Regions from separate parts of the Clostridium sp. Marseille-Q7071 genome, predicted to be linked through region 1. Evidence: a T-box and tRNA genes for the amino acid it is inferred to sense, from the RefSeq annotation. Region 1 holds a T-box; the other holds one or more tRNA genes.
What was found. The T-box of region 1 lies ahead of metG (methionine--tRNA ligase). A T-box ahead of a tRNA ligase gene usually reads a tRNA of that ligase, here a tRNA-Met.

Region 1 (17,031 bases):
TACAGGGGTAACTATAGTTATAGGAACAATTAAATATGGAGTATTATTTTTATTAATTTTTCTTTTAGTTATGCCACTTTTAGTTGGATTTATAATATTTCTTACATCTTTAATGTATTTATTGATTCTACATTTCTATGATGGAGAAAAACTAAAGGATATTATTAATTATTGTCAAATCATGTTAACCACTATTATGGTTATTTTTTATCAATTATCTGGAAGAGTTTTTAATTTAATGGAGATAATCAATTTAAATTATACTCCAAAACTTTGGCATTATATTTTACCATCAATGTGGTTTTCTGCTCCATTTGAACTTTTTGTTGGTAAAAATGATAATCCTAGTTTTACCATTTTTACAATACTATTAATAGGAATATCTATTGTATCGCTAATTTTATATTTGAAGGTTATTTCGCCATATTTTGAAAAAAATCTTCAAAAATTAAATAATAACTCCTCAAAAAAAGCATCCTTAAGAAAAGGGAAAAGACAAAGAGCTTTAGTAAATATATTATGTAGAGATAAAATTGAAAGAGCGTTTTTAAAATTTGATTTAAATATGCTAAATAGTGAAAGGAAAATAAAACTTACAGTTTACCCCAATATTGCTTTGGGGCTAATACTACCAGTTTCAATATTGTTAGCTCAAATTTTAAATAAAGGATCTTTTAGCGATGCTATGAGAGAGGCAAGCAATAGTAAGACATATCTTTTAATATATGTTACTATTACAATGCTGAGTACTATAATTTCACTAGTACATTTTAGTGAAAAATATGAAGGTGCATGGATTTATAAGGTAGTACCACTAGACTCACCAAGACCAATAATCAAGGGGATATTTAAAGCTATAATATTAAAATATATATTGCCTTTATTTATTGCTATTACAATAATTTTTACTTTCATTCTTGGAGTTGAAGTTATACCACATATGATTATAGCCTTTATAAATTATATTTTAATTATGATTGTAGTTTATAAAAGAAACACTAATCTTCAAATACCTTTCAGTAAAAAAAGCCAAACTGTTAGCAATAGTGGAGAACTTTCAACGTTATTTATTGTAATGGGAGTTACAGGATTATTAGCTTTTATACACTATAGAGCATCTCTAATAGATTATGGTATTTCTATTTATACTATAATAATTATTGTAATAACATATTTACTTGGAAAAAATGCTGTTAATATAAAATGGAATTATACAAAAAAGAATGAAATAAAAGATTCATAAGTAAATAATAATAAAAGCATCAGAGATTTCTGATGCTTTTATTATCATTTAGCTTTTTTAAAATTAAATTTTTTCCTAAAGATTATTACTACAATTATAATTAATGCAATAGCAGCACAGGCAGTACTATACTGTTTCATTAAAGATTCAATAACTGTCCAATTTTCACCGACGAAATAGCCTAATGTTATTAGTACTGTATTCCAAAGTGTTATTCCAACTAATGAATATAAAATAAAAATTATAGAATTAAACTTTGTTGCTCCTGCTATAAAAGAAACATAGGTACGGGTTAAGGGAAATAATCTTGCAAATAAAACAGCAAGTTTCCCATGTTTTTCAAACCATTTATTTAATGCAATTGTACTTTTTTTAGTTTTTGGGAATTTTTTTGTTAATGATAAGATCAGTGGATTGCCTCCATAATATCCCATTAAATAACAAATAATTGATCCAAAAATTCCAGCGACAACACTAACTAATATCACTCCTAAATAACTAAAGGAGTTTTGAGAAGCAAGTATTCCTATAAAAGGTAATATAACTTCACTAGGAATGGGAATACAGGCATACTCTAAAGTTACACCTAGGGCAATTCCTATATATCCCCATTGTTCTATTAAATCTATTAGTTTAGATACGAGAGTACTTAAGAACTCCACTTTTATTTATACCTCCTAAGTAAAAAATATTACATTTTATCTGTTAGATTTTTATTGAAAGAATAAGAATTTGTTGTAGATTTTCCATCAATAAATAGCTTTGATAATTGAACTAGTAGAAGTGGGATAAATGCAAGAATATAAACTAGTATGTATTCATTAAGTCCAAGTTTACTTAGTTCAAAGATTCTTCTTAATGGTTCAAATGCTAGTACTACATTAAGTAAGATTAATCCAGATAAAAAAGCAAACCAACTATATTTATTGGTAAATACTCCAACTTTAAATATAGAATTCTTAGATCTACAATTAAAGCCATGAAATAATCTTGCAATACATAAAGTTAAAAATGCCATAGTGCTTGCTAGTTGTTGATTTCCACGATTTAATCCAATATGGAAAGCAGTCATGGTACAAATTGCAATTATTAACCCTTCAATTAAAACTTCTTTTAGAAAGGCTTTAGATAAAATTGGAGCATTTATATATCTAGGTTTTTCATTTAATACATTATTATTTTGTGGTTCAAGACCTAATGCTATAGCAGGTAAACTATCCGTTAAAAGATTTATAAATAATAGATGAACTGCAGCAAAAGGCATTGGCAGAGCAGCTAGTGAAGCATATAAAACTGAAAGAATTCCAGCTGCATTTCCTGAGATTAAAAATTTTATAGAATTTTTAATATTGGTATATATATTTCTACCATTTGAAATAGCCTTTACAATAGTAGAAAAATTATCGTCAGTTAATACCATAGATGCAGCATCTTTGGCTACTTCAGTCCCAGTAATGCCCATTGCAACACCTATATCTGCCTGTTTTAAAGCGGGAGCATCATTAACTCCATCACCAGTCATAGCTACAACATTACCTTTTTCTTGCCAAGCTCTTACAATTCTAATCTTATGCTCTGGAGATACCCTAGCATAAACAGAAATTTTATCAACTTTTTCTTTTAGTTCTTCATCACTTAATTTATCTAATTCAACACCTTCAATAGCTTCACAATCTTTTTGTAAAATTCCTATCTTTTTAGCAATTGCAGATGCAGTTATTTTATGATCACCTGTAATCATTACTGGCTTTATGCCAGCTTCAATACAATCTTCTACAGCTTTTTTTGATTCCTCTCTAGGTGGATCAATCATTGAAATTAATCCAAGGAAAGTAAGATTATTTTCATCATCTAAACTAATATCATTTGAGCTATCAATTTCTTTATAGCAAAATGCCAAAACTCTAAGACCTTCATTAGAGAAATCTTTATTTACTTTTTCTATTTTAATTTTATCATGATCTGTTAATTTTCTAATGCCATCTTTTGTTTCTATATTTATTGTGCGGTTTAAAAGTACATCTAAAGCTCCCTTTGTAAGCATAAAGGTTTTATCATTAATTTCATGTACTGTACTCATCAATTTTCTTTCTGAGTCAAAAGGAATTTCACAAAGTCTAGTGTAATTCTTTCTAACATCTAATTCCTTTAGAGAATAAGCTTTACCTAAATCTGTTAAGGCAATTTCTGTTGGATCACCTATACCATTTTCATCATTTGAAATTGCGTCATTGCACAATAAACTTGATAACAGTAATTTATTATGAAGCTCTTCTTTTAAGTTCATATTTTTAGATGATATTATTTCTTCATTTATATAAATTTTGCTAGCTGTCATCTTATTTTGTGTAAGGGTACCAGTTTTGTCAGAGCAAATTATGGATACACATCCTAAGCTTTCTACCGCTTGAAGCTTTCTAATTATAGCATTTTCACTAGCCATTTTTTGAGTTCCAAGAGCAAGTACTATTGTTACTATAGAACTTAGTGCTTCAGGAATCGCTGCCACAGCTAAAGAAACCGCAAACATTAAAGAGTCAACAATTTCATAACCTCTATACATATTTAATAAAAAAACAATAGCACAGATAACTAATATGCAACTTGCTAACTTTTTACCGAAATTATCAAGACTTATTTGAAGAGGTGTTCTCTTTTCTTTTGTATTATCCAAAAGTGTAGCAATCTTTCCAAGTTCAGTAGACATACCTATAGATGTTACTAATACCATTGCTCTACCATAGGTTACTAGACTGCCAGCAAAGACCATGTTTTTTTGATCACCAATTGGTATATTATCTCCAGTTATAATATCTATATTTTTAATAACACTCTCTGATTCACCAGTTAATGAACTTTCATTAATTTGAATACTATAATTTTCAATAATACGTCCATCAGCACTTATATAATCTCCAGCTTCTAAGAATAAAATATCCCCAGGAACAACCTCTCGAGATGGAATCTCTATTTTTTCACCTTTTCTTAGCACTCTTGCCATTGGAGCAGATAACGCCTTTAAACTATTTAAAGATTGTTCAGCTTTTATATATTGGACTGTGCCTAAAATTGCATTAATTGTTATTACAGCAAAAATAACAATTGTACTTTCAACATTTCCTATAGACATTGAGATTAGAGCAGCTACAACTAATATTAGTACTAATAAATCTTTAAACTGTTCAAAAAATATTTGTAGAATTGACTTTTTCTTACCTTCAGTTAGTTGATTATAGCCATATTCAGACCGTTTTTTTTCTACCTCCTCCTTACTAAGTCCTTTAGAATTAGAATTAAACATATTGAATAATTCTTCTGGTACTCTTTTGTAATAATCTTTCATAAATTTTACTCCTCCTTAATAAAAATAAAAAAAGACTTTTAATATAATTCTTAATAAAATAAGAATTATATTAAAAGTCTTGTAACCAAATTATTGGTATATAATACCAGAATAGAAAAGCCTAGTCGGGTATGTTGGTATTATATTTGCTACTACTCCCTCTTAATATAGAGAATTGTATATTCAATTTAAATTAATGATATAGCATGTACAAAAACATGTCAAGTAGGATTTTAAATATTTAACAAAAGAATGCAAGATTACCAAATTATATTTAGAAATTAATTTTTTACAAAATAAGAATTCTTTTTTATTTCTAGTATCTTAAACTTAAGATTATCTTAAGAATATCTTTAGTCATCCTAAAGATTATCAATGTATCATTAGTACTAGAAAGGAGGAAAGGTATATATCTTTAAGTATTATAATATCTATTTTATAGAATACATTTATTCCTACAACTATTAAAAAGCTATATTTAAAAACATTCAATTAAATAAATTACTAAAATGTTATAATATTTTCATAATTATTAATAATAATACAGAAATTTTTATAATTAGCTTTTAATATTGAGGAGGAAGAATTATGGCATATAAAATTTTAATTGCTGATGATGATGAAGATATATTAGAGATACTTGAGCTTTATCTTGAGAAAGATGGATTTGAAGTAATTAAAGCAATAAATGGACAAAAGGCATGGGAATTTATAGAAAAAGGTAAAATAGATATGGCAATTGTAGATGTAATGATGCCTATAATAGATGGATTTAAATTAGTTAAGAAAATAAGAGAAGAACATAATCTTCCTGTTATTATTCTTTCAGCTAAAAATCAAGACACAGATAAAATATTAGGACTAGGATTAGGAGCAGATGATTATGTTGTAAAACCATTTAATCCTTTAGAAGTGGTAGCAAGAGTAGAAGCTCAGCTTAGAAGATTTTATAATTTAAATTCTGATAGTAAAAATGTACAGAAGATAATAAAAATTGGAGAGATAGAGCTTGATATATTTAGTAACACTCTTAGAAAAAGGGACAATGAAGTAATCTTAACATCAGTAGAATATAAAATTATAAAACTTTTAATGGAGAATGCGGGAAGAGTATTCACTAAGAAGGAAATATTTGAAACTGTTTGGGAGGACTATTTTATGGGAGATGATAACACTATAATGGTTCACATGAGCAATTTAAGGGAAAAAATTGAAGAGGATTCAAGGAAACCTATATATTTAAAGACTGTAAGAGGGCTTGGGTATAAGTTTGAAAAGAAGGTAATAAGCAATGAGGAATAAGAATAAAAAAATATTTACTTCGCTTATTATAAATTATAGTGTGTTTGTATTCATTCTCGCATTATTATTTGTTGTAATTGCAGGTGTTTTATCATGGAAATTAGAAAAAGTCATTGGTAGTGGAGCTGGCAGTGTAGAGGAGATTTCTAGTGCTAATTTAACTATATTTTACAATATGCTAATAAAAGCTGGAATAATTTTTTTGTTAACCTTTATAATAAATGTTATTCTTTTTAGCTTATGGACATCAAAAAAAATAAGTAAGCCATTAGGAAAGATAACTGAGGGAATGAGCAAAATGAGTGAGGGAAATTATGATACAAAGATTGAATTTTATGCAGAAAGGGAATTTGCAGTAATAAGAGATACCTTTAATTTTATGGCAGAAAAATTAAAAGTTATGGAAAGGGAAAAAAAAGAACTTGAGGACAGAAAAACCAGAATGCTTGTAGACTTATCTCATGATATTAAAACACCAATAACCACCATTCAAGGGTATTCTAAGGCGCTAAGCGAAGGGCTTATTGAAGATGAAGACAAAAAAATAAGATATTATAATACTATTTTTAATAAAGCTGGTAGAGTAAGTGAACTTACAGATGATCTCTTTGAATTTGTCAAACTGGAAAGTGTTGATTATAAGCTTTTAATAACAAAAACTGATTATGTAGAATTTGTACGAAAAATTATAGTAGACCACTATGAGGAAATTGAAGAAAAGGGATTTGAATTGGATTTAAGGTTTCCTGAAAAAGAAATTTTATTAGGTTTTGATACTAAGCTTATATCTAGGGCAATATCAAATATAATTGAGAATGCATTAAAATATAATCCTGACGGTATAAAATTACGAATAGAAATAATTGAAGAATATGACAAAGTTATACTTGAAATTGGAGACAACGGAATAGGTATACCTGAGAATATTAAAAATAGAATTTTTGATGCCTTTGTTAGGGGAGAAGAATCAAGAAAGGATGATGGAGGAACTGGTCTTGGACTAGCAATATCGAAAATGATAATTGAAAGACATGGAGGCCAATTGAGACTTAAAAACCAGGTTACAGAAGAAAAGAGTGTTTTTTCAATAATTTTAAATAAATAGAAATGTGAATTGGAGGTTACGATGAACAAAATAAGGAATAAATTTATAGATTTATTTAAAAAGTTAAGATATAAAATAAAAAATATTAAACCACTAAGTGATGGCTGGAAAGGTGCATCCATTAGCTTAATTATTATAACCTTATTTTTGTATATAATGCAGAGCTATTATTTATTCTCATCACACGGTTTTTGGGATTTTATTAAAGGAGCATTTGTACTTCTATTAGCAATATCATTAATAGGAAGTATAATATCTATTTTAATCCACTATATGAAAAAGGTTCCTAGTGGCTATATTCTAGTTTTTATTAGTTCATTTATTTTGATTTTCATAAGTTTTCTTGCACCTATGCAGGCTAATATTATAGCTACAATGTTCACAATAATAAGTTTTTCTTTATTAGGATCTTTAATATATAAATTTACAAAAGGGAGTTATAAAAATGTAAATAGTCTAAAAAAGATTACAACTATAGCTTTATCAGTAGTTATAATAGTATCTATAGGCTTAGGAGGATACTGGATAGTTAATGATGGGAATAACAGAGATTTAAATGCTATAAAAGAAAATATAAAAGAAAGTAAAAGACAAATAAAATATAGTAGTACAAGCATTGAAAATCCTTCCTTAGAAGGACCTTATAAAGTAAAAAAGCTATCCTATGGTAGTGAAAAAAGTTATCGTAAAGAATTTAATGAGAAGAATTCTATAATCACTAATCCTGTTGATGGGTCAGCATTTCTTGAAAAATCCTTATCAAAATGGTCATCTTCAAGAAGAAAATTTTTAGGCTTTGGACCAGAGAATATGCCTCTTAATGGACTAGTTTGGTATCCAGAGGGGGAAGGCCCATTTCCTTTAGTTGTAATTGCACACGGAAATCATATAATGACCGACTACTCAGACCCAGGATATGAATATTTAGGACAACTTTTAGCAAGTCGTGGATACATTGTAGCTTCAATAGATGAGAATTTTTTAAACTTTTCTCCATATGATGACAAATTCATGTTAAGTGTTTTAGAAGGTGAAAATCCTGCAAGAGGATTTTTGATGTTAGAACATCTTAAGGTTTGGAAAGAATGGAACGAAGATGTAGAAAAAGATTTTTATAATAAAGTGGATATGAATAATATTGCACTTATAGGTCATTCAAGAGGTGGAGAAGCAATAACTATTGCTACAGCTTTTAATAAATTGAAGTCTTATCCTGAGAATGGTAATGTGAAATTTGATTATAATTTTAATATACGTTCAATCATTGCTATTGCATCAACTGATAAACAATATAAACCTTCAGGAAACTCTCTTCCGTTAAAAGATGTTAATTATCTAGCTTTACATGGAGCTCATGATATGGATGTAAGTTCTTTCAGTAGTTCAGACCAATATAATAGAATAGATTTTACTGATGGCACTGATTATTTTAAGTCTTCTATTTATATATATGGAGCAAATCATGGCCAGTTTAATAGTAGGTGGGGAAGGGAAGATGCTGCTGGTTTAGGGAACAGATTTTATAATACCAAGCAGCTTATAAGTGAAGAAGAGCAGCAGAAAATATCAAAGGTATTGATAACATCATTTTTAGAAACCACTCTAAAGAATAATACGAAGTATAGGGAAGTATTTAAGGATATAGAATATGCTAGGAAATGGCTTCCAGACACTTTATATGTAAACAACTACTTTGATTCAAATACTAAAATAATTTGTTCATATAATGATGATATAGATGTGAATAGTACTACCATTGATGGAGGGAATATAACTGGAGAAAATTTAAGTCAATGGAAAGAAGAGAAAGTTAAATTGAAATACGCTGAAGGAGAGTATAGTGAAGTTCGCTTAGGATGGGACATAAATAAGAATCCTAATGTTGCTATGTATAATATAATATTACCTAATAAAGATTTAAACATTAAAGAAAATAGTAAAATAGTATTTTCTTTAGCTGATGGTGATGAGGAGAAAAGTGATAATGACAAAAATCTATTAATAGATTTAACAATAAAAGTTGAAGATATGAATGGAAATAAATCAAGTCTTCCACTAAGTCATTTTTCTTATTTACCACCAATGATCCAAAGCAAAATATTAAAGGCACCATTTAGTAGTTTCTTACCAATAAAAGAACCTGTTTTTAAAAGCTTTGAGTTCAATTTAGAAGATTTTAAAAAGACTAATACAAATTTTAATCCAGAGCAATTAGCCAAAATAAGTTTTCAATTTGATAGAACTGAAAGAGGTACTGTATTATTAAATGATGTAGGAATTAGATATTAATAACCATATAAATAATTTGTATTAAAAATAACTAGTAAGTATGATAATGTATTTTTAACCATAATCCGTCGTTAGAGCTATATGATAACTGATTATCGTAAGAGTTTATTGACTGATATGATGTAAATACATCACTCATCTTTCACTAGTTATTTTTTTTATATGTCTTAAACCATATAGAAATTTTTAATAATTTTTAGCATGAGATTATGACAGCTTTATATTACAATGAAAATAAAGATATTTTTTACCTTAAAATATATTATATAACTTAAAAATAATCATAAATAAATAGTTTTTTAAGTATAGAAATATGGTTAATTAAATAACAAGATAGATATTTGCAATTTAGCTAGAGATTATTTAAAAAACTAATATATACACCATAATGTATTGTAGCTATTATACGATAATAATTAAGGATATTATTTAGTATGAATAAAAATAATGTTAAATATAAAATCAAAAAAAGTAAATGGAGGAGATGAAATGTTTTTTGATAAATCGAACAAATTAAAAGAAATAATAGACTGTATTGAGAATGGAGATTGTGAAAAAGTAGTCGATAAAAAATGTTCAATAAAGAAAGAATTAAAAGATAAAATAGACTATTTATGTGTAAGATTAAATAAAGGCAAAGACGTTTTTGGAGAAATAGTCAATAATACATTAAATGCAGTTATGCAAGTAAGTAACTTTGATTTAAGGTTAAAGTTTTATGGAGAAAAAGTAAATAGAGTAAGTGAAGAAATTAATGGTATGATTAAAGAGCTTCATGTAGCGTCACAAGCTACAGTAGCGTCAACAGAAGAAATAACTTCTGCTAATGCAGAATTAGTGAATTTAATGGAAGAAATCTCAAATAAGGCTGACTTCATGAGTGAAAATTTTAAAAACAGTGAAAATATGGCTAATCAAATTGAGTCATCAATGGAAAATGCCATTAATTTTTCAGAAAATATGAAAGGTGATATAAATAATTTACTTGAAACACTAAATAGAATTAAAGAAATAGTTGGTTCAATTAATAGTATATCTGATCAAACAAATCTATTAGCACTTAATGCTTCTATTGAGGCTGCTAGAGCTGGGGAGATGGGAAAAGGATTTTCAGTTGTAGCAGAAGAAATTAGAAAACTTTCAAGTAATACAAAAGGACTTATGGGAAATATGGAGAGTTTGCTACTTGAAATTGGAGAAGCATCTCAAAAAAGCAGTAATAGTGTAAATGATACAGTAAATTCTCTACATGAAATTGATTCAGCAGTAAAAGGTATTGTAGAATCCACAACTTCAAATAATGAGGCAATTCAAGAAATGGCTTTAAATCTATTTGATATAAAATCTACCACTGAGGAAATAAATGCTACTATGGAAGAAGAAGCTTCATCAGTAAGTATTATTGGAAATAAAATAGAAGATTTACATCACTATTCAGAAGAGCTAAAGGAATCTAGTAATGATATACAGGGATTGTCTGGAGAGTTACAAATGGTAGAAGAGGTCTTAGACAAAACAGCTAAAATAGGTGGAGAACTTACCTTGGATAACTTTTATACAGTTCCTAACGAAATTTTTATAGAGTTAATGGATAATGCCATTGATAAACATAAAGCTTGGGTTAACAACTTAAAATACATAGTAGAGAATATGGAAATATTACCTCTTCAAACTGATCATCATAAATGTGGGTTTGGACATTTTTATTACTCTTTAAAGCCTAAACATGAAAATATTATTGAATTATGGAGCCAAGTTGAAGAATACCATGCTAGATTTCATAAAATAGGAGATAATGTCTTTGAAAGAATAGATAATGGAGAAAAGAGAGAAGCGGAACTACTTTTAAGAGAAGCAGAAGAGCTTTCATCAATACTTATAGAAACATTTAGCAATATGATTTCTATAAGCAAAAACTTAAGTGAAAAAGGCGAGACTGTTTTTTAAAACTAAATACTAAATTTATTATAAAGCTATGAAATAAAAGGGTAGATTAAATCATAAATTTGAAAATTTATGATCTTTATGAACTGTAGGTAAATCTAAGCAGAAATAGATTTATCTACAGTTTTATTTTAAATATAGTCTTACAAATATGTTTTTATAAAGTATATATTAAATAAAGTTCAACATATTACTGGATAGAATCTTTTATTAATATTGAAGTACACCATTCATTTGTTTGCTTCTTACCAAGAAGTGTATAACCATATTTACTTACTTCATTTATAACGAGATCAAAGGTCCATTCTACAAGACCAGATATCAATAATTTTCCACCTTTTTTAACATGGCAATCTATAAAGTCCATAAACATTTGTGTTTCTTCTCCACCAATATTTATAAATATATAATCATAGCTGCCTGCAAGAGTAATTTCATTATCTAAGGCATTACCAACTAAAACATCTATGTTTTCTAATGAGTTTAAGGAAGCATTTAGGTTTATTTCTTCTTTTACATCTCTTATATCTATAGAAGTTACTTTTTTAGCATTTTTAATAGCTGAAGCTATTGATAATATGCCAGAACCTGTACCAATATCTAATACAGTCTTATTTGTAAAATCTTCTTCTAATATAAAACGAAGACAGTCTTGAGTTGTCTCATGAAGTCCTGTACCAAAAGCTCCTTGTGGAATAAAGTTTATTTTATTTTTTCCTTCTACAGTATAATCTGGAGATGCAATTATCCATCCATTATTTAAATCTATTGGTTCGATATTTTCATTAAACTCAACATTTTTTATTTCAGTTATAGATACATTAGATAAATTAAGAGTACTTTCTACTATACTTTTTTGTTTTTTTGCCTCGTTGTAATTTTCACTTTCTACAACGATATTGAAATTTATTTTTTCATCTTTATTTTCATAATACCCATATCCGTAATCAGTAGTGGTTATAGTTATTGGAGTTTCATAAAATACATTGTATATATCTACAATATATAATTTCTCTGCTGCTTCTTCAGCTTTTGAAAGAGGGTAATCAAAAGTAAGTTTATACATAAAAATGTTCCTCCTTATTTATTTATCTTTAGTATTGACATTATTTTTTAGTTTCTTAACCATAATTTAACTTATACATTTATAATAAGTTATTTAATGTAATTAGAGTAATTTACAAGGTTAAAATTATATCATAAAATTAATCTCATATAAAGTTTAGAAGTTAGGATAAAATTCTAAATAACTGAAAATACTATTGACATTAAGGATAATAAATGTAATAATGTTTTAAAATTTATAATTTAAGCGTTGAAGAGAAGAGTAAGTTTATAATTTCTTTTACAGAGAACTTCTATTTGGTGAGAAGAAGTAGTGAATAGTAAACTGAACATGGCCTTGGAGCTTCTGTACCGAGATTCCTATGAATTTAGACTACAGCGGTAAAATCTGCACCCGTTACAGTGCTTAGAGTATAAACACAAATAACTGTTAAGTTGATTTTGTGTCGTACTTGAAGAGATTTATATGGTGACATATAAATAAACTAGGGTGGTAACACGAAGTATTTACTCTCGTCCCTAAGACTATAGTCTTAGGAACGGGAGTTTTTTTATGTTATTTTAAAAAAATTAATAGTTGGAATTAAGAAAAGTACTAAGAAGATTGAGGATTATAAAAAAATTGATAATCAAATTCTCTATATTATTAATAAAATTGTTTACTGTGAAATTTAATTTAAATTAAGGGAGGAGATAATATGAGTATTTTTATTGGAGGAGCATGGCCTTATGCTAATGGATCCTTACATTTAGGACATTTAGCAGCATTATTACCGGGAGATATTATAGCAAGATACTATAGGGCCAAAGGAGAAGAGGTTTTATATGTTTCTGGTAGTGATTGTCATGGAACCCCTATTTCTATTAGAGCAAAAAATGAGAAAGTTTCACCGATGGAAATAACAAATAGATATCATGAAGAATTTATATATTGCTTTGAGAAGCTAGGATTCACTTATGATTTATATTCTAGAACAGATGATGAATTTCATAAAAGAGAGGTTCAAAGTATATTTAAAAATTTATATGACAATGGATATATTTATATAAAGCAAGAAGAACAGCTATATTGTGATAAATGTAAGCAATTTTTACCAGATAGATTTATAGAAGGAGTTTGCCCACAGTGTGGAAATATAGCAAGAGGAGACCAATGTGATAGTTGTTCTACATTACTTGATCCATTAGATTTAAGTGATAGGCATTGTAAGAACTGTGGAAATATACCAATAGTCAAAGAAACAGAACAATTATTTTTTGCCCTTTCAAGATTTCAAAATACTATTGAAACATATTTAAAAACTTCTAAAGGTTGGAGAACAAATGCAATAAATATGACAGAGAGGTATTTAAGAGAAGGACTTTTAGATAGAGCAGTTTCAAGGGATTTACCATGGGGAATTGATATTCCTATTAGTGGATTTGAGGATAAAAAAATATATGTATGGATAGATGCAGTTTTAGGATATTTAACTACAAGTAAAAAATGGGCAAGAGATAATAATGGTGATTGGGAAAAGTTTTGGAGAGAAGATACAATCTCTTATTATATCCATGGAAAAGATAATATTCCATTTCATACAATTATACTTCCAGCTTTATTAAGTGGAGTAGGAATATATAAGTTACCTAGTAAAATTATTTCCAGTGAGTATTTGACCATAGAAGGAAAAAAGTTATCTACAAGTAATAATTGGGCAGTTTGGGTTCCATATATAATAGAAAATTATAATGCTGATTCTATTAGATATTTTTTAACAGCGAATGGACCAGAGAAACGTGATACAGATTTTTCTTGGAGGGAGTTTATAAATAGTAATAATGGAGAGCTACTAGGTGCTTATGGCAATTTAGTAAATAGAACTTTAATATTTATACAAAAATATTTTGATAATATTATTCCAAAGGGAACTATAGATGAAACTATAAAGAATAATACACTTAAGTTATATAAGTCAGTAGGAAATAAGATAGAGAATGGAGAGCTTAAAGAAGCATTAGAAGAAATATTTATATTTATTAGAAGTATAAACAAGTATTTTGATGAAGAAAGACCATGGATAACTATAAAAGAAGATAGAGAAAAATGTATAAATACTATTTATAATTGTGTTCAAGTTATAGGAAATTTATCTAATTTATTAGAACCATTTATACCTTTCTCTTCAAAGGAGATAAGAAATTGGCTATTTATTAAAAATGTAAATTGGCATTATATAGAGGTAAAAGAAGGTATAGAACTAGGAGAAGTAAGGATATTGTTTGAAAGGATAGATAAAAGTAAAATTGAAGAAGAAGTAAAAAAACTAGGTAAAAATATTATTTAGGTTTATTTACAACATTTAAAAATTATTATTAATAAACTATCTATATGTTAATTAAATAGAGTTTTACCATAAATTAAAAGGATTTAGTGAGTCATTGTCGAAATTTTATAAAGGTTTAAAATTTTTTAGGAGGGTTATTATGACTTTAAAAAATATTGCCTTTGTAGGCGGACTTTTAATTGATGGTACTGGCAAGGAACCAATAGAGAAATCTTTGGTTTTGGTAAAAGAAGGAAAAGTTCAATATGCTGGAGAAAACAATGGAAAAATTTCTTCAGAGTATGAAACTATTGATATAAGTGGAAGGGTTATTATGCCTGGACTTATAGATACTCATGTACATTTTGGAGGAGCATTAAGCCCATCAGATTTAGATTGGGTTTTAGAACCAGTTCTTCAAAAGGCTATAGTTGCAGTAGCGCAGGGAGAAGCATGTTTAAATCATGGATTTACAACTACAGGAGATATATCTCGTAATGGAACTTATTTAAGAGATATGATAAATAGAGGAATTGTAAAAGGACCTAGAATAGTAACTTGCGGATTAGGATTTTCAAGAACTTGTGGACATGGTGACACTCACACATTGCCATTAGATTATGTTAAGGAATCACATCCTTGGGCAGTATGTGCTGATGGAAAAGAAGAATTGAGAAAAGCAGTTCGTGAAGTTTTAAGAACTGGTCCAGACATGTTAAAAATATGGGCAACAGGTGGCGGAGTTTGGAGATTAGATAGTAAAACTCATCAACATTATAGTTTTGAAGAAATAGCTGTAGTAGTTGAAGAAGCAAATTATGTAGGATTACCTGTAAGAGCTCACTGTGAATCATTAGAAGGTGCAATAGATTGTATAAAAGCAGGAGTACATAGTATAGAACATGGACAAGAGCTTAATGATGAGTGCTTAAAAATAATGAAAGAAAAAGATATAAGCTTAGTTCCTACTATGAAATTCTTCTATGAATGGTTTACAGAATATGAACCACCATACAGACCAATTTTAGACAAATTCCCTGGTGAAACTATGGCAGAGAAAGAATTAAATCGTACTATTGCAAACTTTAAGGCGGCTAAAGATGCAGGAATACGTATAGCTGTAGGTTCAGACTCTTTCTGTAGTAAGCTTACTCCTTATGGAGCATATAGCTTAAAAGAAATATATGCAGTACATGATGCAGGTCTTTCACCAATGGAAACTATAGTTGCAGCAACAAAAGCTGGTGCTGAAGTATTAAAAATAGATAATATAACTGGTACTTTAGAAGAAGGAAAAGCAGCAGACATAGTTGTGCTTAGTAAAAACCCATTAGAAGATGTTAGAAATATAGCTTTAGAAAATATGAGTATAGTCATGAAAGATGGAGAGTTTGTAAACGAAAAATAATATAAGGAATATAAAATAATAAATTAAGAGAAAGTGGATATTTTTAGTTTAATAAATACAACTAAAGATATCCATTTTATAATTTAAAAGTGAATAAATTTTTGACAACAAGAATAAATATAGCTACAATATTATTAGCATATGCTAATAACTAATGAGGTGATTTAAATGTCAAAATGTGATAGTTGTTCTAGTAAATCTAGTTGTACTTCTCAATCAACTTGCACTATTGAAAATAATCCACATAATAAGATTAAAAATATAATTGCAGTTATGAGCGGAAAAGGTGGAGTTGGGAAATCTACTATGTCTACCATGATTGCTAAAGCTTTAAATAAAAAAGGTTATAAGGTAGGAATACTAGATGCAGATATAACAGGTCCAAGTATTCCAAGACTTTTAAAAATAAAACATGAAAAGCTTTTTGGGAATGAAGCTGGAATAATACCAGCAAAATCTGAAGAAGGAATATCAGTTATGTCTGTTAACCTTCTAATGGATAATGAAGAGCAACCAGCTATATTAAGAGGTCCAGTTATATCTGCTACTGTTAAACAGTTTTGGACAGATGTTTATTGGGGTGAGTTAGATTTTCTTATAATAGATATGCCACCAGGAACAGGAGACGTGCCACTAACTGTTATGCAATCAGTTCCTATTAGTGGAGTTGTTATAGTATCTACACCACAGGATATGGTATCTATGATTGTTGCTAAATCTTTAAATATGGCTAGAAGTTTAAATATTCCTGTTATAGGCGTTATTGAAAATATGAGCTATCTACTATGTCCAGACTGCGATACAAAGATTAGAATTTTTGAAAATGAGAATCTTAATGACTATATTAGCAGAATGAACACAACATTACTTGGAGAGCTTCCTATGTGCAAAGAGATAGCACAGCTATCAAGTGAAAAGGCAGAAAAATATAATGAAAATATTGAAGAAACTATGATTTTAATATCTAATAAAATTATAGATTATATAAAAAAATAAGGTTTAATTAAAATTTGGCCTTATCTAAAA
Region 2 (17,031 bases), 260 kb from region 1:
TGCTAATGCTTTTCAAGGGGCTATATCTTATGGAGTAGTGGAAAATGCGAATCAAAGAATTTCAGCTACAGATAGACAAACAAGGCAGCCTGTTTCATACAATGCCATAAGGACTGACATTGAAATATTTGCAGGAAACACTGGAGGACCACTTTGCAATTTAAATGGTGAAATGATAGGCATAAACAATAATATATTGAGTTATACAGAGAAAGCTACAAAATCAGGTTTTGCAATAGCTATAGAAGACGCTAAACCTATAATAGATATCTTGATGAAAAGGGGAAATACATTAAAGCTTGGATTAGGAATATATGGTGATAAGGCAATTCCTAAAAATGGTGTAGATGGAGTGTCAGGAGTATATGTTAGAGATGTATTAAAGGATAGTGAGGCTTATAAAGCTGGAATAAGGCCTACAGACATAATTACTTCTATAAATGATATAAATATTACAGAGGTTGAGGATATAAGCAGAGCTCTGAGAACCTCACAAGAAGGCCATATTGCAGTTTGTAAGGTATGGAGAAATGGAGAATATCAATTTATAAATGTAAAATTAGCTTATTATAGAATGCTATCTTAAAAAATTAAATTAATAATATAAAATATATACAATATTTTAAAGAAAATACAAGAGCTATATTAGCTCTTGTATTTTTAATATAATAAAAAGTTATCTAAAGTTCAATTTATATATAGCTTGCAAGAAAATTAATAATTAAAATCACAAAAAATTATTAGAGATAAGAATCTAAGTTATTTCTAGATAGATTAAATTTTAGGCTTAATTCTTGCATAGTATTTACATATAAGGTAAATATATATAATGTAAAATTATACAAAAGTATATTTTAATATATTCTTATAGGATTTCCAGTTTTTTTGTAGTAATATGTTTTTGTAGTATTATAATATAGAACAGTATTTTGTACTTTGATTTTTATATCTTTAATTTAGTATAATATAAATACTGTATAACTAGCGGATGAATTTTGGAGGTATCAAATGTATTTAATAGTAGGATTAGGTAATCCAGGGGATAAATATGATAAGACAAGACATAATGTAGGCTTTGATATAATAGACTTATTTGCACAAAAGTATAATATTTCTATTAATAGGATAAAATTTAAAGGTATATATGGTGAGACAACAATAAATGGAGAAAAGGTAATAGTGTTAAAACCTCAAACTTTTATGAATTTAAGTGGGGAAAGCGTTAGAGAAGTATGTGATTTTTATAAAATTCCTAATAATAATATCATAGTTGTTTATGATGATATAAGTCTTGATATCGGCACTGTAAGAATTAGGCAAAAAGGTAGTGCGGGGGGACATAATGGAATTAAAAATATAATTTCACATCTTTCAACAGAAGCTTTTCCAAGAATTAAGATAGGGGTTGGACAACCAAAATATGATTTAGTAGATCATGTTTTAGGAAAATTTTCAAAAGAAGAAAGAGAACTATTAGAAAAAACCTTTGAACCAAGTGTTCAAGCTATAGAAACTATAATAACTAATGGAATTGCTGAAGCTATGAATAAGTTTAATGGTATTAAAGCCTAGCTATTGCTAGGTTTATAACTATTTACAGAAAAATTCAGTATATTTCCATTTTATTTGTATAGAGGTGATAATTTTGAGACTAAATGGACTTATGATGCCATTAAGACGTAGTGAAGAATTTAGAGAAATCTCAAAAAGTATTAAAGGAAATAATTTTCCTATAGGTATTTACGGAGTTTCTGAATCTGCAAAAAGCTATTTAATAAATGGAATTTATGAAGAAGTAAATAAAAAAATCCTTATAGTTACTCATAATGATGTAGAAGCAAAAAATATTTGTGAGGATTTAAGTTTTTATTTAAATGATGTGTATTATTTTCCAACTAGAGAAGTAGTTTTTTATAATATTGATGCTATTTCTGGAGATTTAAGATGGGAACGTCTTAAAATATTTAAAAAGATGTTAGAAGATGGCCCTAAAATAATAGTAGCATCTATAGAGTCACTATTAGCTGTGTATACTCCAGTAGATTTATTTAAGAATTATATATTTTCTTTAAAGGTAGGAGATATAGTAGATATTAGAGAATTAAGTGAAAAGCTTATTCAATGTGGTTATGAGAGAAGTGAAGCAGTTGAAACAAAAGGCCAATTTTCAATAAGGGGAGGAATATTAGATATTTTTCCTCCTATAGATGCCCTTCCTTATAGAATAGAATTTTTTGATGATGAAGTAGATTCTATTAGAACTTTTAATACGGATACTCAAAGAAGTATTGAAAAGATAAATGCTATAGAAATATTTCCAGCAAAAGAAATAATTATGACTAGTGAGAGTTTAAAGAAAGCTTATGATAACATTAGTGAAGACTTTAATAACTCACTTTTAAATTTTAATAAGAAGAAAGAAAAAGAAGCTATAGAGAGATTAAAATCCATAGTTAATAGTAATATTGAAGCACTTAAAGAGACTTGGAGTTTTGAAACTATAGATAGCTACATACCATATTTTTATGAAAATATTTCCACATTTTTTGATTATTTAAATGATAGTTTTATTATAGTAGATGATGTTCAAAGATGTAATGGTAAACTGGAGAGTGTTTACTTCGAGTTTAAAGAAAACTATGAAAATTTTTTGAGAAGAGGAAACATACTTCCAAGACAAGGAGAACTTTTAATTTCAAAGGAAGAAACTTTAGAACTACTAGAGAGCAAAAGAGTGTTAACCATAGATGCTATTGCTAAATCAACCAAAATATTAAAGCCAAGAACTATTTCTTCTTTTTCACAAATAACTATACATGATTATCATGGACAATTAGATTATTTAATTGATGACATTAAAGATAAAAAAGATAACAATTATAGGACAGTAATATTATCAGGAACAAGAACTAGGGGAGAACGACTAATAGATACGCTAAGGGATAGAGGTATTGAAGCAAGTTATAAAGACTTTATTGATAATATAGAACTTGGCCAAGTTGTTGTAACCTTTGGTAATTCATTAAAAGGATTTGAATATCCTGAGCTTAAAGTGTGTGTAATATCTGATAAGGAAGTATTTGGACAATCTAAAAGAAAAACAGGAAGAAAAGGAAATAAAAAAGGTGCAGGAAAGATTAAAAGCTTTACTGAGCTTAAATTAGGAGATTATGTAGTACATGCAAATCATGGTATAGGTGTATATAAAGGAATAAATCAGCTTGAAATACAAGGCCATAAAAAGGACTTTTTAGAACTTACTTATAACAATGGAGATACTTTATATGTTCCTGTAGAACAGCTAGATTTGGTGCAAAAATATATAGGTAGCGAGGGCAAATCACCTAAAGTAAATAAACTAGGTGGAAGTGAATGGATTAAAGCTAAAAATAAAGTTAAAAAATCTATAGAAGACATTGCAGAAGATTTAGTTAAGCTTTATGCTACTAGAGCACAAATTAAAGGTCATAAATATGGTATTGATACAATATGGCAAAAACAATTTGAAGATGAATTTCCTTATGATGAAACACCAGATCAATTGACAGCTATAGAGGAAATTAAAAAGGATATGGAAAGTAATAAACCTATGGACAGACTTTTATGTGGAGATGTTGGTTATGGAAAAACAGAAGTAGCCTTAAGGGCTGCTTTTAAATGTGTGATGGATGGAAAGCAGGTTGCATTTTTAGTTCCTACGACTATACTTGCAGAACAGCATTATAAGAATATGTTAAAAAGATATTCTGATTTTCCTTTAAAAGTTGATATGATAAGCAGATTTAGAACAGCTTCACAAACTAAGGCAATATTAAAATCTGTTAAGGAAGGAAATGTGGATATACTGGTAGGCACCCATAGGATACTACAAAAAGATGTTTCATTTAAGGACTTAGGGTTATTAATAGTAGATGAAGAACAAAGATTTGGAGTTACTCATAAAGAAAAGGTTAAGTCTATCAAGAAGAATATAGATGTTTTAACTTTAACTGCAACTCCTATTCCTAGAACATTGCATATGTCTTTGACAGGAGTAAGAGATATAAGTGTTATTGAAACTCCTCCAGAGGAAAGATATCCAGTTCAGACCTATGTAGTTGAATTTAATGATCAGCTTATTAGAGATGGTATAATGAGAGAATTAAATAGAGATGGCCAAGTATTTTTTGTGTATAACAGGGTTGAAACTATAAAAGAAATGGCAAGCTATCTAGGAAAACTTATACCTGAAGCTAGAATAGCGGTAGCTCATGGGCAAATGACTGAAAGAGAATTGGAAAAAATAATACTAGATTTTGTAGATTATAAATATGATATTTTAGTATGTACAACTATTATAGAGACAGGTATAGATATTCAAAACACTAATACTATGATAATCTATGATGCAGATAAAATGGGCTTATCTCAGCTATATCAATTAAGAGGTAGAGTAGGTAGGACTAATAGGATAGCATATGCTTATTTTACTTATATGAAGGATAAAATTTTAACAGAGGTAGCAGAAAAACGTCTTAAAGCCATTAAAGATTTTACTGAATTAGGTTCAGGTTTTAAAATTGCTATGAGAGATTTAGAAATAAGAGGTGCAGGAAATATTATGGGTTCTGCACAACATGGACATATGGCTACTGTAGGATATGACTTATATTGTAGAATGCTTGAAGATATGATAAAACTTATTAAAGGTGACATTGAAAAAGAACCTATTGAAACTACTGTTGAAATTAAAATTGATGCTTATATTCCAAGCAGCTATGTGAAGGATGAAACGCAAAAAATTGAGGTTTACAAAAAGATTGCGTCTATCGACTCTTATGAATATATGATGGAATTACAAGATGAAATAGAAGATAGATTTTCTGATATACCACCTACTGTTTATAATTTGATGAATATTGCTTACTTAAGAAGTATGGCAAAGGAAATAGGCATTATTGAGATTAAAGAAGTTAAAAATGAAATATTAATCACTTTTGAAAGTAAACAAAATATTAGCAAAGATTTAATTACTGGACTATTAGATAATTATATAAGCAAAATAACTTTTAAAATGGCAGAAGTACCGGTTATTGCTTATAAGATAAAGGAAACTAAGAAAGAAGAGCTTCTTGATAATTTAATTAATCTAACTAAGTATATGAAAGAATTTAATGGCAAAACTAATAATAAATAATTCTTTAATTCATTTTAGGTTAATTTCAATAATTTACTATAAACTTTCAATAATTAGGAGTTTATGATAAAATTATTTTTGAATGTCACAAAGATGAAATATTATCCTATTAAAATAGGACTGTATTACAAAAGCTATATTTTAAAATGTTATTAATTTTAGATTTGTTTAATTTTATAAGTTTATAGAATTAAATAATTAACGGTTTAGAAGTAGGAGCACTATTTATGAACTAGAATATAAATTTTAATTATTTGAACTTTTATATAGTTTAAAATATAGCTATTAAAAAAAATAGAACGGGGGATTTAAAGTGAAGAACATAAAAAAATTAATAGTAGCATCCCTAGTGGCTGTGATGGCAACTTCTTTAGTTGGATGTAGTTTAATTGAAAAAACTCCAGAAGGTATCGCAAAATCAAAGGTTGCAAAATATAGTAATAAGAAAATAACAAGGGCCGAACTTGATGAAAGAATGGGACCGGTTATAACTTATATCAAAAAGATGCAAGGTGAAACTTTTGATACGACTGAAGAAGGCAAGAGCATGTTAAAAGAACAGAGAATTAACATGTTAAATAGAATGATTGGAGAAGGAATTCTAGAAGAGAAAGCTGTTGAGCTTAAAGTGATGCCAAATGATGATGAGGTTAAAAAATATATAGATCAGGAATATAAGACAATAAAAGATGCTTTTGAAAGTGAAGAAAAATTTAAAGAGGGATTAGAACAATCTGGTGAAACTGAAGAAAGTATAAAAGCAAATATAAAAAATCAACTTATATATAATAAAGTTTTTGAAGAAGTAGTTAAAGATGTTAAGGTAACTGATGAAGATGCTAAAACTCATTATGATTCTAATATGACCTATTATACTGAAAAGCCAAATAAAATTAACGTAGCTCACATTGTAGTTGAAGATGAAAAAGATGCTAATGATATAATTAAAAGATTAGATGCTGGTGAAGATTTTGCAAAGCTTGCAAAGGAAAAAGGAACAGATGGAACTAAAGATAAAGGTGGAGAGTTAGGCTGGATAGATTATAATGATACAGGCTATGATAAAACTTTTATGCAGTTTGCAATTGCTCTACAAAAAGGAGCTTATACAAAAGCGCCAGTTAAAACTCAATTTGGCTATCATGTAATAAAATGTATAGACAAGGAAGAGTATCCAGTTAAGAAATTTGATACTGTAAAAGAAGACATTAAAAAGAGTTTACTAGATGAGAAGAAAAATACACAATGGAATGAAACAGCTAACAAATGGCAAGAAGAAGCTAAAATTAAAATTTATGAAGATAATTTAAAATAATTTAAAACATGTGAAAAGACAGCAAGTCTTCAACATAAAAGGAGTTATGATTTAAATCATAGCTCCTTTTATGTTGAGTATTTTTAGAAATAGGTAAAAGAATAAATTCAAAAAATAGAGTAAAATATGGTAAACCGTTTATAATTTATAGCCTTAAATTAAGGAAGATATTAATAAAAGTTAAATTTTTTGAAAATAAAATATGAATTTTTAACAACGAATAATTTATAATTATACATCTATTATAAAAACTTATAAATTTTTAAATTCAGAATTACCATTAAGATTATAGAATCTTCATTTTAATGGAATTTGGGAATCTATGATTTTGTACAAAAAATAGTTAAAATTTTATTGATTATTTTGAGAATCACTAAAAATTTTATATTATAAGCTATAAATTTTAAAAGGTATCTTTGTTCAAATTTTGTTATAAATTAATCTTTATGCAAATGTGTATAAAATTTCAAATTTAGAAGGATAATAATAGCACAAGTACATAATTAAAGTTATTTGAGGAGGAATTAATGTATGAAGGCAACCGGTATAGTAAGACGTATAGATGATTTAGGTCGTGTAGTAATTCCAAAAGAAATTAGAAGAACTCTTAGAATTAGAGAGGGAGATCCACTAGAGATATTTACTGATAGAGAAGGTGGAGTAATACTTAAAAAATACTCTCCAATTGAAGAGTTAAGTGAATTCTCTAAGGAATATGCAGAGGCACTTCAACAGACAATTGGACATATTGTAGTTGTGGCTGATAAAGATAGTATAATATCTGTTAGTGGTGGCCCTAAAAAGGACTATATAGATAAAAAAGTTAGTATGCAACTCGAAAAAATAATGGAAGGTCGTAGATCGGTTATATCTGGAACAGGGGCAGAGAAGGTTATACCATTATATGAAGATGAAGATGAGACTGTTTATAGTTCTCAAGTTGTTAGCCCTATAGTAGCAGAAGGAGATGCTATTGGAGCTGTTATAATACTTTCTAAAGAGGAAAATGTAAAATTTGGGGATTTAGAATTAAAACTAGCTGAAACAGCATCTGCTTTCTTAGGAAAGCAAATGGAGCAATAATGGCAGGATTCTGCCATTATTTTTTATTTTTTGCTTTCCATTATTCTACTACCATCTATACTATTAACAAATATATTCTTTTTAATCACATTTACGAAATTTTAATAAATATTTTGTTCTTTATAAATGAAATTATAAATTTTAGAAATTATTAAAGTGAGTATAATCCATCATGAAACTTAAATATAGATAAATTACCTTAAGAATTAATGTATAACTGAATATATCTACATTTTAAAATATTTCAATTCGCAACTTTAATCAATAGGCAATTGAGAATTATGGTTGAAATTAGTTTTGATTAAACTAATTTCTTTAACTATTTTTTTATTAGTAATACAACTGCTAGTTTTCCACTTTTCCACCTCATGGGAACTTAATCAATGGAGAATTGAAAGTGGAAAATTGACAATTGTGGTGGAAATTAATTCTTACAAATTAATTTCTTCAAATAGATTTTTCAATAAAAGTGACTGCGTCACTTTGAAAAGAAATAGATTTAGAACTTCTCTTATAAAAGAGAAGTATCAATAATTCTCAATTGTATAAGGGTTACCCTAAGGTGGAGTATAGTTTGGAACAAGACTAATAAATTTAACTAGTACTATAGATATACTACAGCTACTAGTTTTTTTATAAGAAGTTACTACATCATTTTAAAAATAAATCAATTCTAAATTTCTCAGCTTCTGCTGGGAAATATCCACAATTGTGAATTTAATAGTTTTAATTATAATATTAAAAAGCACCAATTATTCTCATATATATGTTAATTTTAGAACTGGTATATATATTTCATTAACCCCCTATTAAAAAGTTATTAATATGATTACAATAAAAAGATTTTCAATAATTAAAAATGTATAATCTAAAATTAATAAAAAAATATATTCTATACAAGTAATAATGCTATAAAAATCGCAATAAGTATTAAAATAAAAAGGTTTTTTAGGGGGATTATATGAAAAAACATTCATTAATAAAAGGTACAATGATTTTGGGTATTGCTGGAATTTTTGCTAGATTTTTAGGTTTGTTTTTTAGAATACCAATTCAGACACTTATAGGTGATGAAGGTATGGGATATTATCAAATGTCATATCCTTTATACATGACATTTGTAGCATTAGCGTCAGGAGTGCCTATTGCAATGTCTAAAATAATTTCAGAATTAAATGCGAAAAATGATTTTTATAGTATTAGAAAAGTGTTAAAGGACACTCTTTTAGTTATGCTACCTATAGGATTTTTGGCTTCTTTTCTTATGATTTTCTTTTCGAAATCGATAATTCAAGGATTAAAATGGCATGAGAACTCATATATGTCTTTTATAATAATTTCTGTTGCTCCTATATTTGTATGCATTATGTGTACTTTTAGAGGTTTTTTTCAAGGGCTTCAAAATATGACATATACAGGAGTATCTCAGATAATTGAACAAATAGGCAGAGTTGGTGCAGGTGTATTATTTGCATATTTATTACTACCTAAAGGAATAGAATTTGCGGCAGGGGGAGCGGCTTTAGGTACAGTTGTAGGTGGTATATTAGGCAGTATATATTTAATCATAATCTACTATAGAAAGAGCAAATTTATGTATAAAGTTAAAAATATCGAGAGTAAGAGTATGATTTCAGAAATAGGAAAAGCAGCATTACCTATTTCATTAGGAGCAGCAGTAGGTACAGTAATGTCACTAATAGATTCTATAATAGTTCCTGAGAGAATGTTAAAAGCAGGTTTTTCTGTATCAGAAAGTGCGGTTTTATATGGTCAATTAACAGGAAAGGCAGTAACTCTTTCAAATGTACCTTTAGCACTTTCAGTGGCATTATGTGCATCTTTAGTACCTATTATTTCTGAGGCTTATAGTACAAATAGAACCTTTGAGTTAAATAGAAGAATAGAAATGGCTTTTAAACTATCCTTTGTTATTGCATTACCTTGTACAGCTGGATTATATTCTTTAGCAGCACCAATAATGCACTTAGTATTTATGAAAGATGTAGGTGGTTATAATATATTAAGACTAGTAGCTACTACAATACCTTTCATAGTAATAACACAGACTACTACAGCGTTATTACAAAGCGTAGGAGACTATTTAAAGCCTGTTTATAACCTTGCTATAGGTTGCATAGTAAAAGTAATAATAAGTTACTTGTTGATTCCTATGACCGTTATAAATATATATGGTGCAGTTATAGGGACATTATGTGGCTATATAGTTACGGTAATCTTAAATATGTTTCAAATTAAGAAAATATTTTCTGTTAAGCTAAGTTTATATGAAATTTTATTAAAGCCAGCAATAGCATCATTAATTATGATAATTGCAGTTGTGTTTACGTATAATAATGTCTATAATTATACAATAAGTAATGGAATATCGTGCTTATTAGCTATATTTGTAGGAGCATTAATATATACAATATTAATTATAGTACTTAAGATATTTACTGTAGAAGATATCAGAGGAAAGATTGTAAAGAACTAATTATATAAAAATGAGAAGAGTAGGGAGTGTGAAGCGAATGATTAAAATAGTAGGCTTAGGACCAGGTGCTAAGGAAGCACTTACAATTGGAACACTAGAACTTTTAAAAAGTGATTGTAAGGTACTGTTTAGAACAGAAAAACATCCAAATGTTGAGTATTTAAAATCTCTAGGAGTAACATTTGAAAGCTATGATTACATGTATGAAAAATTTGATAGCTTTGATGATGTTTACAATTCTATAGCTGAGGATATAATAGAAGAATATAGTCAGTGTAATAATATAGTTTATGCGGTACCAGGACATCCACTAGTAGCTGAAAAATCAGTTACGCTACTTATAAAATATTGTGATGAGAAGAATATTCCATATGAAATAATTCCAGCAGTAAGTTTTATAGATGCTGTTATGGAAACTTTAAAATTAGATCCTATTGATGGAATAAAAATAATAGATGCATTTGATATTAAGAATCAAATATTAGATAAAAGAGCAGGACTTATAATAACTCAAGTTTATAATCAACTTATAGCTTCAGAAACAAAATTATCACTACTTGAATATTATAATGATGAAACGGAAATATATTTTATAAGAGCAGCAGGAGTTAAGGAAATAGAAAATGTTAGAAAGATAAAGCTTTTCGAGCTTGATAGACAACAGGATATAGACTATCTAACTTCAATTTATATTCCAAAAAATTTAGAAGAAACCAAAGATTTTTTTGACTTACTTAAGGTGATGGAAACTTTAAGAGGGGAAGAGGGATGTCCGTGGGATTTAGAACAAACTCATAAATCACTAAAGAGAAATTTAGTTGAAGAATGTTATGAGGTTTTAGAAGCAATTGATGAAGGAGATGATTTTAAGCTTACAGAAGAACTAGGAGATGTATTATTTCAAATAGTTTTTCATGCACAACTAGGTAAAGAAGAAGGATATTTTAACATAAATGATATAGTTAAAATTATAACAGAAAAAATGATAAGACGTCATCCTCATATTTTTGGGGATATTAAAATTAATAATACTAGCGAAGTTTTAGATAGTTGGGATAAAATTAAGAAAAAAGAAAATGATTTTAAAACTTATACTGAAGAATTGAAGCATATACCTAAAAATTTACCTGCACTTTTAAGAGCAGATAAGGTTCAAGCTAAAGCTGCAAAGGTAGGTTTTGACTGGAAAGATCCTAAACCAGCTATGGAAAAAGTGCTAGAAGAATTAAATGAAATTAAAGATGTATATAATGGTAAAAATGAGGCAAAAATACTAGAAGAAGTAGGAGATTTAATATTTGCTTCAGTAAATGTTGCAAGACTTCTTGACATAGACCCAGAAATTGCATTAAATTATACTATAGATAAATTTATTAAGCGTTTTAAGTTTATAGAAGATTCTGCTCAAATTAAAGGAGTGGATCTCATGACTATGACGCTTGATGAAATGGATCAGTTATGGAATGAAGCAAAGAAGAAATAATTTATTACTTTTATGTTAAAACTATAATTGATTAGAAGGAATTTAAAAAACATTGAAGAATATGCTATCTTATATTCAAGATATCTAATAGAATTTATGAATGTAGAAGCGTTTTTAAAAGATTAAGGAGGTACAATAGTGAATAAATCAGAATTAATCACAAGCATGGCTGAGAAATCAGGTTTAACTAAAAAGGAAACAGAGGTTGCTTTAAAAGCGTTCATAGAGAGCGTTGAAGAAGCTCTAGGAAAGGGAGAAAAAGTTCAATTAGTTGGATTTGGAACTTTCGAAACTAGAGAAAGAGCTGCTAGAATGGGAAGAAATCCAAGAACTAAAGAAGAAATAGAAATTCCTGCTTCAAAAGCACCCGTTTTCAAAGCAGGAAAAGAATTTAAAGACATAGTTAATAAATAGTCTTATTTTACTTATTAAAAAGCCTGGATTTATTCTAGGTTTTTTTTATTAAAGACATCTTCAAAAATAGCTAACTAGTATTTAAGTATATGTTATGTCATACTTTACTATAAGATTACAAAGATAGTCTCACTATTTTTAAGAGTCAGCTATTTATGTGATATAAAATATCCTCAGAATATTTGAATAGTTATTTTGTTTGAGATGATAATAGTGTATTACAAATCATTTAAGGTTATAATTATATTTGAATAATAAAGTTTATATAATATTTTAAAGAATTTAATTATTTTGGAATTATTTATAGTTATAAATTTAAAAGTATAAATTTGAATAAAATATATTTGGGGTGATGGCTATGAGACTTGATAAGTATTTAAAGGTGTCAAGGATAATTAAGAGAAGAACAGTTGCAAAAGAAGTTTGTGAAAGTGGTAGGGTTTCAATAAATGGTAAAGTTGCTAAGGCAGGAACGGTAGTAAAAGAAGGCGATATCATTGAAATTCAATTTGCAACTCAAGTATTAACAGCAAAAATAGTGAATATAGCAAATCATGTAACTAAAGAAAATGCTAAAACTATGTATGAAATAATATCAGGGGAAGAAGATAAGGAATAATTACTTCTTCTTAAATTGCTTTTCTTTGCATATATTTTTCTTAAAGAAATATTATTTATTAGGAATACTTTTAATATATGCAAGGAGGGTTTTATGGATAACAAAGAAACCAAGATAGAAGATAGAAAAAGTTATTTAACTTTAGATTCAAGGAAAAAGATGGCAATTGACGGAGTTGAGGAAATTGTAAGCTTTAATGATGAACAAATCCTTTTAAATACAGTTCTTGGTTCTATGGATATAAGAGGAGAAAATTTAAAAATGAATAAACTAGATGTACAAAATGGAGATGTAATGATAAGTGGAAAAATAAGTTATATTGTATATACCAGTGATGAAAAAAAATCTAGAAAGGGAAAAGGCATTCTTTCAAGGCTTTTTAGGTAAGTATCATGCTGTTTACAATGGAACAACAAATAATATTATTTGCATTTAGTTTATTGAGTGGAGTTTTAATAGGCGTTCTCTTTGATATTTATAGAATTATAAGAGGATTTGAAGATGTTGGTGCGATTATAACTATAATTCAAGATGTTTTATTTTGGATTGCTACAGGATTTATTGTGTTTATATTTATGATGTACACAAGCTATGCATATATGAGCTTTAATGTTTTTGTATATGTAAGTATAGGATTATTTGTATATATTAAACTAATTAGTAAGATATTTATAAACGTACTTCACAACGTATTATTGGCTATTGGAAAGGTATTAAGAGTAATATTTAATACATTGTCTTATCCTGTAAGATTTTGTTTATACAAAATAATAAGAAAAAGTTAAAAATTAATGTAAAATACCTTGAACAAATGAACAATTCAAATTAAAATATACTTATGAGTTTAACATGAGTAGTTATATTTTAATATAATAACTATTGAATAATAAGTTGTTATACTCATTCTATGTGGAGGGTGAGTTGTATAATGAAAAATAGAAAAATCAAAAACTTATTATTATCTCTATTAATTGTTTATGTTTCTTATATTTTCATAAATCAGCAGAAGATAATGCATAGACAAAAGGTTGAATTTGAAACCTACACTGTGGAGTTAGAAAAAGTGCAAGAAGAAAACAAAAAATTACAGGATGAAGTGCAGTTATCAAAGACTGATAAGTATATTGAGAAACTTGCAAGAGAAAAATTAGGACTTATTAAAGAGGGTGAAACTCCTGTAATCAATAACAGTGTAAAAGAAGATAAGTGATCTGTGTTATGTTTAACATAACTTGATATATAACATAATAATTAAAACATTATTTAAGGAGGAATCTTTTTAATATGACCTTAAAGGCTGGAAGTATTGTAGAAGGTAAAGTGGTTAATATCACTAATTTTGGTGCTTTTGTTGAAGTGGAAGGAAAAACAGGACTTGTTCACATTTCAGAAGTATCAGACGTCTTTGTAAAAGACGTAAGAGATCATCTAAAAGAAGAAGACGTTGTTAAGGTGAAGGTTATTTCAGTTGATGACAACGGAAAAATGAGCTTATCTATAAAACAAGCAGGAGTGCCAAAAAAATCAGTAAAACCTGTGGAAATAGACTGGGAAAAAGAGAAAGGAAAAACTGGTGGCTCTTCATTTGAAGATAGAATGTCTAAGTTCCTAAAAGACAGTGAAGAAAGATTTCAGGATTTAAAAAGACACCAAGATAATAAAGGACGCGGATATAGTAGAAAAAGTTCAAATTATTAATATAAATTTAGAGAGTGCTAAATTTTTGGCACTCTTTTAATTATATTAGTGGTCTAATATAGTTAAGTTTTAATAAAACTGCAAAAATATATAAGTTTATTATAAAAAAAAGTGTTGACAATATATAGACCTTAAACTATAATAAATATTGTCGCTGAAAGATGCGCACAATAATGTATAACCTGCTGAAGTGGCGGAACAGGCAGACGCACAGGACTTAAAATCCTGCGGTGGTTAAACACCGTACCGGTTCGATTCCGGTCTTCAGCACCAAATATCGCGGGGTGGAGCAGCTGGTAGCTCGTCGGGCTCATAACCCGAAGGTCGTAGGTTCAAGTCCTATCCCCGCAACCAACATGGCGGAATAGCTCAGCTGGCTAGAGCATTCGGTTCATACCCGAAGTGTCGTAGGTTCAAGTCCTATTTCCGCTACCATAACCTTATAATTAATTTAAGGTTAAAATATTTTATATTACATATACTATAGTCAGAAATGCTGAAGTGGCGGAACAGGCAGACGCACAGGACTTAAAATCCTGCGGTGGTTAAACACCGTACCGGTTCGATTCCGGTCTTCAGCACCAATATCGCGGGGTGGAGCAGCTGGTAGCTCGTCGGGCTCATAACCCGAAGGTCGTAGGTTCAAGTCCTGCCCCCGCAACCATTAATTTATGGATGACAAGAGTTTAGCACTATGTAAAGTCAGTTTAAATTAAATAACCTGCTGAAGTGGCGGAACAGGCAGACGCACAGGACTTAAAATCCTGCGGTGGTTAAACACCGTACCGGTTCGATTCCGGTCTTCAGCACCAATATCGCGGGGTGGAGCAGCTGGTAGCTCGTCGGGCTCATAACCCGAAGGTCGTAGGTTCAAGTCCTGCCCCCGCAACCATTAATTTATGGATGGCAAGAGTTAAGTATTATATAAGGTCAATTTAAATTAAATAATCTGCTGAAGTGGCGGAACGGGTAGATGGACAGGATTTAAAATCCTGCGGTGGTTAAACACCGTACCAATTCGATTCCAATTTTCAGCACCAAAATATCGCGGGGTGGAGCAGCTGGTAGCTCGTCGGGCTCATAACCCGAAGGTCGTAGGTTCAAGTCCTGCCCCCGCAACCATTAATTTATGGATGGCAAGAGTTAAGTATTATATAAGGTCAATTTAAATTAAATAATCTGCTGAAGTGGCGGAACGGGTAGATGGACAGGATTTAAAATCCTGCGGTGGTTAAACACCGTACCAATTCGATTCCAATTTTCAGCACCAAAATATCGCGGGGTGGAGCAGCTGGTAGCTCGTCGGGCTCATAACCCGAAGGTCGTAGGTTCAAGTCCTGCCCCCGCAACCAACATGGCGGAATAGCTCAGCTGGCTAGAGCATTCGGTTCATACCCGGAGTGTCGTAGGTTCAAGTCCTATTTCCGCTACCATAAAGGCTTACAACTTAGTTGTAAGCTTTTTTATTATGTGAAAAACTAAATATAATAATTGATTATTATATTTATTAGTAATACTTTTAAAATATGACTAGAAGTTAGAGATTCTATCCAGTGATAACTTTAAGATTTTGATTATATAATTTTAATTAGCAAAACTATAGAGTTCTACAATGGACAATTGACAATTATGGTGGAAATTAATTCTTACAAATTAATTTCTTCAAATAGATTTTTCAATAAAAGTGACTGCGTCACTTTGAAAAGAAATAAATTTAGACCTTCTCTTATATAAGAGAAGGTCTAATAATTCCCCATCCTCAATTGTATAAAGTAGAAATTCAAATAATTCAATAACATAATTATCAGCACTATATTATCAATTCAATAAAATATTCCATTTATTATAATAAAAATTCTTTCAAATTTTATTATAAAGTTATCCATAACGACAGCTTTAACTATAAAAGTTATCAACATATTGAAAAATAAAAATATAAGAATTGTGGATAAAAAAATATAGTAATACTTTGAAAATAGTAGATTATGGTATAAAATGGTAACTGTGCAGAGGGAAAAACTTCTTGTTATAAAATGGTAAAAATATACAGTTTGATGTCATAAAGATTTTATAACTTCATTCCATTAAATGACATTTATTTCCAGACTCCTTTGTTACAATTAACTTACAAATTTAAGGGGTAGGTGGTTATAAAATGCAATATGGTGCAGAGATAATTCCATATAAAAGAATTAAAAATACAAAAGAAAAACAAATTAAAGAAGAACAAAGTAGTAGAAAACTGATTATAAAAGCAGGAGTATTGTTTTTTTTATGTTTTTTCATTAGCAGAACAATGATTATAAACAATACAGCACCATTTGGGATTGCATTTTTATTAGTTATACTAATGAAAGAAGACAATAAAATATCTTTATTATCTGCTTTTGGCAGCTTACTAGGGTATATTACTATGCAGAGCTATGTTAAAGACATAAATATGTATTTTGTATTGGTTCCATTGCTAACTTTTGTTTCTATGGTTATAGGAGATACTGTAGAAAGTAAGTTAAAAAAAGCTGTACTAGCTATTACTGTTACCATATCAGTTTTTGCCTATAATATTTTAATAAATCAATATGGTTTTTCAGTATCTTTGATTTCAACCTTTACAAATATTTTTTGTATCTTCCCAATATATTTTATTCTGCATATAAGTAATTCATGCTTTGAAGAATTAAAAACAAAACATTTATTTAGTAATGAAGAAATAATTTGTATGTCCTTATTATTTTCAGTAGTTGTA

Region 2: it has a tRNA-Met gene. The T-box ahead of metG (methionine--tRNA ligase) is inferred to sense a tRNA for this amino acid. The anticodon was not compared.

Annotation. Positions count from the first base shown of each region.
Region 1 covers NZ_CBCOPR010000001.1:1,235,834-1,252,864, forward strand. The annotation lists gene ACWPW7_RS05890 (hypothetical protein) at 1-1,243, shown strand, start outside; gene ACWPW7_RS05895 (DedA family protein) at 1,288-1,905, opposite strand; gene ACWPW7_RS05900 (cation-translocating P-type ATPase) at 1,935-4,586, opposite strand; gene ACWPW7_RS05905 (response regulator transcription factor) at 5,175-5,888, shown strand; gene ACWPW7_RS05910 (sensor histidine kinase) at 5,878-6,993, shown strand; gene ACWPW7_RS05915 (alpha/beta hydrolase family protein) at 7,015-9,282, shown strand; gene ACWPW7_RS05920 (methyl-accepting chemotaxis protein) at 9,772-11,229, shown strand; gene ACWPW7_RS05925 (50S ribosomal protein L11 methyltransferase) at 11,417-12,292, opposite strand; T-box leader at 12,533-12,815, shown strand; gene metG (methionine--tRNA ligase) at 12,990-14,618, shown strand; gene ACWPW7_RS05935 (amidohydrolase family protein) at 14,758-16,005, shown strand; gene ACWPW7_RS05940 (Mrp/NBP35 family ATP-binding protein) at 16,174-17,001, shown strand.
Region 2 covers NZ_CBCOPR010000001.1:975,094-992,124, forward strand. The annotation lists gene ACWPW7_RS04535 (S1C family serine protease) at 1-586, shown strand, start outside; gene pth (aminoacyl-tRNA hydrolase) at 1,009-1,572, shown strand; gene mfd (transcription-repair coupling factor) at 1,646-5,176, shown strand; gene ACWPW7_RS04550 (peptidylprolyl isomerase) at 5,490-6,491, shown strand; gene spoVT (stage V sporulation protein T) at 7,023-7,574, shown strand; gene ACWPW7_RS04560 (putative polysaccharide biosynthesis protein) at 8,536-10,071, shown strand; gene ACWPW7_RS04565 (bifunctional methyltransferase/pyrophosphohydrolase YabN) at 10,109-11,554, shown strand; gene ACWPW7_RS04570 (HU family DNA-binding protein) at 11,693-11,968, shown strand; gene ACWPW7_RS04575 (RNA-binding S4 domain-containing protein) at 12,327-12,587, shown strand; gene yabP (sporulation protein YabP) at 12,681-12,974, shown strand; gene yabQ (spore cortex biosynthesis protein YabQ) at 12,992-13,372, shown strand; gene ACWPW7_RS04590 (FtsB family cell division protein) at 13,516-13,797, shown strand; gene ACWPW7_RS04595 (S1 domain-containing RNA-binding protein) at 13,872-14,285, shown strand; tRNA gene ACWPW7_RS04600 (tRNA-Leu) at 14,470-14,558, shown strand; tRNA gene ACWPW7_RS04605 (tRNA-Met) at 14,564-14,639, shown strand; tRNA gene ACWPW7_RS04610 (tRNA-Met) at 14,644-14,720, shown strand; tRNA gene ACWPW7_RS04615 (tRNA-Leu) at 14,781-14,869, shown strand; tRNA gene ACWPW7_RS04620 (tRNA-Met) at 14,874-14,949, shown strand; tRNA gene ACWPW7_RS04625 (tRNA-Leu) at 15,009-15,097, shown strand; tRNA gene ACWPW7_RS04630 (tRNA-Met) at 15,102-15,177, shown strand; tRNA gene ACWPW7_RS04635 (tRNA-Met) at 15,332-15,407, shown strand; tRNA gene ACWPW7_RS04640 (tRNA-Met) at 15,562-15,637, shown strand; tRNA gene ACWPW7_RS04645 (tRNA-Met) at 15,642-15,718, shown strand; gene spoIIE (stage II sporulation protein E) at 16,441-17,031, shown strand, end outside.